2 regions of the Pantoea sp. SGAir0184 genome follow, and region 1 is predicted to be linked to the other one. Evidence: predicted binding sites of a transcription regulator. Region 1 holds the regulator's gene; the other holds the start of a gene.
The links. Region 1 encodes Fur, which represses iron uptake genes when iron is present. Its sites were predicted from a motif close to ATAATAATGAGAACNACTATCAA; they were not measured.
Positions count from the first base shown of each region.

Region 2: the regulator Fur is predicted to act here: its motif matches at 1,876-1,898, upstream of fepD (Fe(3+)-siderophore ABC transporter permease).

Region 1 is NZ_CP028050.1:2,995,140-2,998,555, reverse strand. Features, by position in the region: gene glnS (glutamine--tRNA ligase) at 1-978, shown strand, start outside; gene C1N60_RS14210 (hypothetical protein) at 1,215-1,610, shown strand; gene fur (ferric iron uptake transcriptional regulator) at 1,672-2,121, opposite strand; gene fldA (flavodoxin FldA) at 2,474-3,004, opposite strand; gene ybfE (LexA regulated protein) at 3,142-3,416, opposite strand, start outside.
Region 2 is NZ_CP028050.1:3,671,015-3,674,430, forward strand. Features, by position in the region: gene fepG (iron-enterobactin ABC transporter permease) at 1-836, opposite strand, end outside; gene fepD (Fe(3+)-siderophore ABC transporter permease) at 833-1,822, opposite strand; gene entS (enterobactin transporter EntS) at 1,969-3,219, shown strand; gene fepB (Fe2+-enterobactin ABC transporter substrate-binding protein) at 3,214-3,416, opposite strand, start outside.

The DNA.
Region 1 (3,416 bases):
ACGCTGGAGTTCCAGGACAATCGTCGTCTCTACGACTGGGTGCTGGATAACATCACTATTCCGGTGCATCCGCGTCAGTACGAGTTTTCGCGCCTGAATCTGGAATATGCGGTGATGTCGAAGCGTAAGCTGACGCAGCTGGTGAGCGAGAAGATTGTTGAAGGCTGGGACGATCCGCGCATGCTGACCGTATCCGGTCTGCGCCGTCGTGGCTATAGCGCGGCGTCAATCCGCGAATTCTGCCGCCGTATTGGTGTGACCAAGCAGGACAACATTGTTGAGATGGCGTCGCTGGAGTCGTGCATTCGTGACGACCTCAACGAGAACGCGCCGCGCGCTATGGCGGTGCTGGATCCGCTGAAAGTGGTGATCGAGAACCTGCCGGCCGGGCATGAAGAAATCATCAGCATGCCGAACCATCCGAACAAGCCGGAGATGGGCACGCGTGAGGTGCCGTTCAGCCGTGAGGTGTGGATCGATCGCGCCGACTTCCGTGAAGAGGCCAACAAGCAGTACAAACGTCTGGTGCTGGGTAAAGAAGTTCGTCTGCGCAACGCTTATGTCATTCGTGCCGAGCGCGTGGCGAAAGATGAAGCCGGCAACATCACCTGCATCTACGCTACCTGCGATGTCGACACCCTGAGCAAAGATCCGGCCGATGGCCGCAAGGTGAAAGGCGTTATCCATTGGGTATCGGCGATTCACGCGCTGCCTGCCGAATTCCGTCTGTACGATCGTCTGTTCAGCGTGCCAAACCCGGGCGCGGCCGAGGATTTCCTCACCACCATTAACCCGAACTCGCTGGAGATCAAACAGGGCTTCGTTGAGCCGGGTCTGCGTGCCGCCAGCGCGCTGGCACCGTATCAGTTTGAGCGCGAAGGTTACTTCTGCGCAGACAGCGTGTACTCGCAGCCGTCGAAACTGGTGTTCAACCGCACCGTGGGTCTGCGTGATACCTGGGCAAAAATCGGCGAATAATTTTACTGCTTGATAGCACGATATGATCAGCAAAGGGCGAGCAATCGCCCTTTTTTATTGCCCGTTATCTGCAAACGGGAATCGATTATGCTGAACCAGACAAAAAACAGTAATTACGCGCGATTACGACTAATCTGACTTTAATAAAATTAACTAATTTACCCGTGTGAAATCGTTATTTTCAGGTAGGCTATGCGCTCTTAAATGTTGCTGTGCGGGTTAGCGAAGGAAGAAAAATGACAAGTCTCGCTCTGGAAGCCAAACATAGCGTGGTGGTTTTACATCAGCTTATCGAACGTATTTTTAATCAGGCCGAAGGCAGCGATGACAGTATGGATCTGCTGCTGTCGCACTTTCATCCCGACTTCAAAATGGTGACGCCGCAAGGCAAACAGCTCGATCTCAATGACACTGAAACCCTGTTTCGCAAACTGCACGGGCAGCGGGAAGGGATGCGAATCGCCACCAGTGAGCATGCCATCATTTCCCAGCAGCAGCAGGAAGTGACCATTCAGTATCACGAACTGCAAATGCTTAACGGCAACAACCAGACCCGCATTTCGCTGGCGGTGCTGGACTGCAGCACGCCGGTTCCGCGCTGGCGCTATTTGCAGGAAACGCTGGTCGCCTGAACGCAGCCATAAAAAAACCGGTGCCTGGCACCGGTTTTTTTATACTGCATAGCATATTCAATTACTGATCGTGGAGCGTCTCGTCTTCGCGGCAGTCTCCCAGCGCACAGTGGCCGTACAGATACAGGCTGTGGTTGCTGAGTTTGATACCGTGGCGTGTCGCAATCTCACGCTGACGCGTTTCGATAGATTCATCGCTAAACTCGATCACTTTGCCGCAGTCGAGGCAAATCAGGTGATCATGATGATGCTGCTGGGTCAGTTCGAACACGGATTTCCCGCCTTCGAAGTTATGACGCGTCACGATGCCGGCGTCGTCAAACTGGTTCAGAACACGGTATACCGTCGCCAGACCAATCTCTTCGCCCATGTCGATCAGGCGTTTGTACAAATCTTCCGCACTGACATGATGGGACTCGGGTCCGGGTCCCTGAAGCACTTCCAGAATCTTCAGTCTGGGCAGCGTGACTTTCAGGCCAGCCTTTTTCAATGCGGAGTTGTTGTCAGTCATGCGGATATTGTCCTGTTACTTTGCTAGTCACTTACGGCGCAAAGGCCTTGAATGTGTGGTCAACGCGCATTCTCATTTGCGTCTCATTATAGAGCTCAGCCTGCGAAATGAAAACCGGCTGCGGCGGACAATTCCCCGGATGCTGTAAGGAGAAATGTCGTGAACCTCAGCGGGATCGTGCAGATCGATGTTCCTTTTCGCGCAGTCTCAGTCTGATGCCCGAGGAATAAGCAGATGACCGTTGCGGGTATTCTACAGAATTGAGGGAAAAAGTTAAAAAACCGTAGCTATTATTTTTATAGGTAATTCCATTGCCCGATGTGAGCCAGCGCCCACATCGGACAGGAAAGCATCAGGCTTCGATGATCGCCTGCAGCTGCAGCTCGTCAAAGATCTGCTTAACCCATTTGTCGACGCGCTCGTTAGTCAGTTCAGGCTGACGATCTTCATCGATGGCGAGGCCAAGGAAGTGTTTGTCGTCTGCCAGACCTTTAGAGGCTTCGAAGTGGTAACCTTCGGTTGGCCAGTGGCCCACAATCACTGCGCCGTTTGGCTCAATGATGTCGCGAATGGTGCCCATCGCGTCACAGAAGTACTCGGCATAATCTTCCTGATCGCCGCAGCCAAACAGCGCTACCAGCTTACCGTTGAAATCAATCTCTTCCAGCGTCGGGAAGAAGTCATCCCAGTCGCACTGGGCTTCACCGTAGTACCAGGTCGGAATACCCAGCAGCAGAATATCGAATGCTTCGAGATCTTCTTTGGTGCTCTTAGCAATGTCATGCACTTCGGCGACATCTTTACCCAGTTGTTTCTGGATCATTTTTGCAATGTTTTCAGTGTTGCCGGTATCGCTGCCGAAGAAAATGCCTACGATTGCCATGGAGTGAGTAACCTCTTAAATCCTGATTGTGAAAGTAAGTCAGAAGACGACACAGTTATGCGAATGATAGCAGACCGGCGAAAAGCGCGGAATGTGTAAAGCGCTGAGTTTGTGTTCCAGCGTGCGGTCTGCGCACGTTACGCCAGTTTGAGCTGCGCCAGCAGCATTTGTTCAATCAGTTCACTGCGGCTGATGTTCTGCTGCTCGGCCAGCGTATTAAGCGCGTCGACCGCTTCGCTGGACATTTTCAGCTCAACGCGGCGCAGGCCGCGCACCCGGTCGCGCTTCAGCTGGTTGCGCTTATTAATGCGCAGCTGCTCATCGCGCGACAGCGGACTGGTTTTAGGGCGACCGGGACGCCGCTCGTCTGCGAAGAGATCGAGCGTGGTACGATCTGTCTGTTCTTTTGCCA
Region 2 (3,416 bases), 680 kb from region 1:
GCCGCCAGCCACAACGCGCCTTTTTCCCCGCCGCTCAGCCGGCGCGCAATCTGCGGTGCCAGCAGCGCCACGAACGAGATCGGCCCCGCCAGCGCGGTGGACGCCGCGGTCAGCAGCACGCCCAGCAGCATCAGCCACAGGCGGCTGCGCTCCACCGGCACGCCGAGCGCGCAGGCGGTGTCGTCGCCCATCTCCAGCAGACGCATGCGGCGCGTTAACAGCGCCACCAGCAGCAGCGACAGCAGCAGCACCGTCACCACCGGCGGCGTTTTCGCCCAGGTGATGCCGTTAAGCGAGCCGGCGCTCCACAGCCCGGCGCTGAGCGCCGACTCCAGCGAAGCGCTGATAATCAGCCAGGCATTGAGCGCCATCAGCAGCGCACGCACGCTGATGCCCACGATGATTAACCGAAACGTTTCCACCCCGTTGCGCCAGGCAAACAGATACACCAGCGCAGCCGTCGCGATACCGCCGATCAGCGCGGCCCCGGTCATCGCGGTAATACTTTGATTGAACAGCACCAGCGCCACCAACACGCCGCTGTAAGCGCCGGTATTGAAGCCGAGAATATCCGGGCTGCCGAGCGGGTTACGCAGCAGCGACTGAAAAATTGCCCCGCTGACACCCAGCGCCGCACCGATCAGCAGCGCCATCAGCACGCGCGGCAGCCGCCACTCCACCACAATCAGCTGCACATTAGCCGCTCCCTGCCCGCGCAGCGCCTGCCACACCTGCTCCGCCGTAATCGGCAGCGCACCGCGCGTCAGCGCCAGCCATGTCAGCAGCGCACACGCTAATAGCAGCCAGCCGCCATGCAACCAGGCACGCCGCGTCATAGTCCACCTCGCCCGCGCTGGCGCCGCACCAGCAAAATCAGCATCGGCGCGCCAAGGATGGCGGTCACAATTGAGACACGCAGTTCGCCTGCCACCATCATCCGCCCCAGAATATCCGCCGCCAGCAGCAGCGCCGGGGTGATCAGCGCCGTCGCCGGCAGCAGCCAGCGGTGATCGTTGCCCACCAGCCAGCGGGCAAAATGCGGCGTCATCAGGCCGATAAAAGCGATCGGCCCGACGGCGGCGGTCGCCGCGCCGCTCAGTAAGGCAATCGCCAGCAGGCCCAGCAGTTGGGTGCGCACCACGCGCGTACCCAGCGCCGCCGCCATATCACCGCCCATGCTCAGGCTGTTCAGCGATTGCGCCAGACCCAGCGCCAGCGCCGCACCGGCCAGCACCGCCGGGCTCAGGGTACGCAACACGCTGAAATCGCGGATATCCAGCGAGCCGCTTTGCCAGAAGCGCAGGTGATCGTAAATGTCCGGATTGAGCAGCGACAGGCCGGAGGTTAAGCCCTCCAGCACCGCCGCCAGCGCCACGCCCGCCAGCGTCAGACGCACCGGATTGACGCGCCCGCCGCCCATCGCGCCAATCACCGTCATCAGCAGCGCCGCCAGCAGCGCGCCGCTGAAGGCCAGCGTCAGCCACTGCAGCGGGGAGTCCGCCCCCAGCAGCGCGATGCCGAGCACGATGGCAAAACCGGCGCCGGCGTTCACGCCCAGAATGCCCGGCTCGGCCAGCGGATTACGCGTAAGACTCTGCATCAGCGCGCCCGCCAGCCCCAGCGCCACGCCCGCCAGCAGCCCGGCCAGCGTGCGCGGCAGGCGCGCATCGCGCACGATGATGCACTCCGCGCTGGAGCAGGAGGCGGTGAGAGCGTGATACACATCGGAAAGCGGTATTGATTTGGCACCCAGCATCAGACTGAGCGCCATGAGGAGCAAAAGCAGAATCCCTGAGCCTGCTAATGCACGGATCTGGCGCATAGCGTTCTAAACCTTCACTGTTCGACGTCGTTGCGGTGCAACGTAATGTGATAATGATATTTGTTATCGTTATTACTCGCGTTTGCCTATGTTACCATGAGTCGCCTCGCGGATGATGAGGAAAATTGGTGCAAAAAGGCGAAACAATGAACAAACCCTCTCACTTTATCGATCTCTCACTGCTGAAAACCCACGCGGCGTTTCGCGCGGTGTTTATTGCGCGTTTTATCTCGATTGTGGCGCTCGGTATGCTGGCCGTTGCCGTGCCGGTGCAGATTCAGCAGATGACCCATTCACCGTTGCTGGTGGGCCTCGCCGTCACACTGTCCGCTGCCGGCATGTTTACTGGCCTGCTGACCGGCGGCGTGCTGGCCGATCGCTATGAGCGTAAGAAGTTGATCCTGTTTGCCCGCACCACCTGCGGGCTGGGCTTTGTCGCGCTGGCGATAAATGCCGCGCTGCCCGCGCCTTCGCTGCTGGCGGTCTATCTGCTGGGCTTGTGGGACGGCTTTTTCGGTGCGATTGGCGTCACGGCGCTGCTGGCCGCTACGCCGGCGCTGGTGGGACGCGAAAACATTATGCAGGCCGGCGCGATCACCATGCTGACGGTGCGCTTCGGCTCGATTTTATCGCCGGCAATTGCTGGTGTGGTGATCGCGCACGGCGGCGTGCTGTGGAATTACGGACTGACCGCCTTCGGCACGCTGCTGACGGTGCTGACGCTGCTGCAGCTACCTGCGCTGCCCCCGCCTCCGCAGCCGCGCGAGCATCCGCTGCGGGCGCTGGCAACCGGCGTGCAGTTCCTGTTCGCCAGCCCGCTGGTCGGCATGGTGGCGCTGACCGGTGCGCTGGTGACGCTGGCCAGCGCCATCCGCGTGCTGTACCCGGCGCTGGCACCGCACTGGTCAGTCAGCGCCGACCAGCTAGGTATGCTGTACGCCGCCGTGCCGCTCGGTGCCGCCGTGGGTGCATTTACCAGCGGCAGGCTGAAACAGGCGGCGCGCCCTGGGCGGCTGGTGCTGGGCAGTGCCGTGGCCGGTTTCGTCGCCCTGGGCCTGTTCAGCCTGATGCCGACGCTGTGGCTGGCGCTGCTGTGTCTGGCGGGCTTCGGCTATTTCAGTGCCATCAACAGCCTGGTGCAGTACGCGATGATTCAGCTGCTGACGCCGGATCATCTGCTGGGCCGCATCAACAGCCTGTGGACGGCGCAGAACGTGTGCGGCGATGCCCTCGGCGCCGCGCTGATTGGTGCCCTCGGTTCGTGGCTGTTACCGGCGCAGGCTGCCGCGGCGTTTGGCTGTGCCGCGACACTGCTTGGCGTCATGATGTGGCTGATGATGAAAGGATTACGGCGCTATCAGGCGCCCGCGCCCGTGCTGGCGCAGCAAACATCATGATTTGACGAACAGCTGATGCAGACGCGTCAGCAGATTGCTGGCGCTGTAGTAATCCAGCCGGAAGGTGTCGATGCCCAGCGCATAGACCTGCTTATCGCGCACCGCCGCGTTTTGTGCCAGGAACGGGTTGCTCAGCACTGACTGCGCGGTTTTGTCATCGCCAGCAAACAGCAGGAAGCTGTGACCGGTCAGGCTGG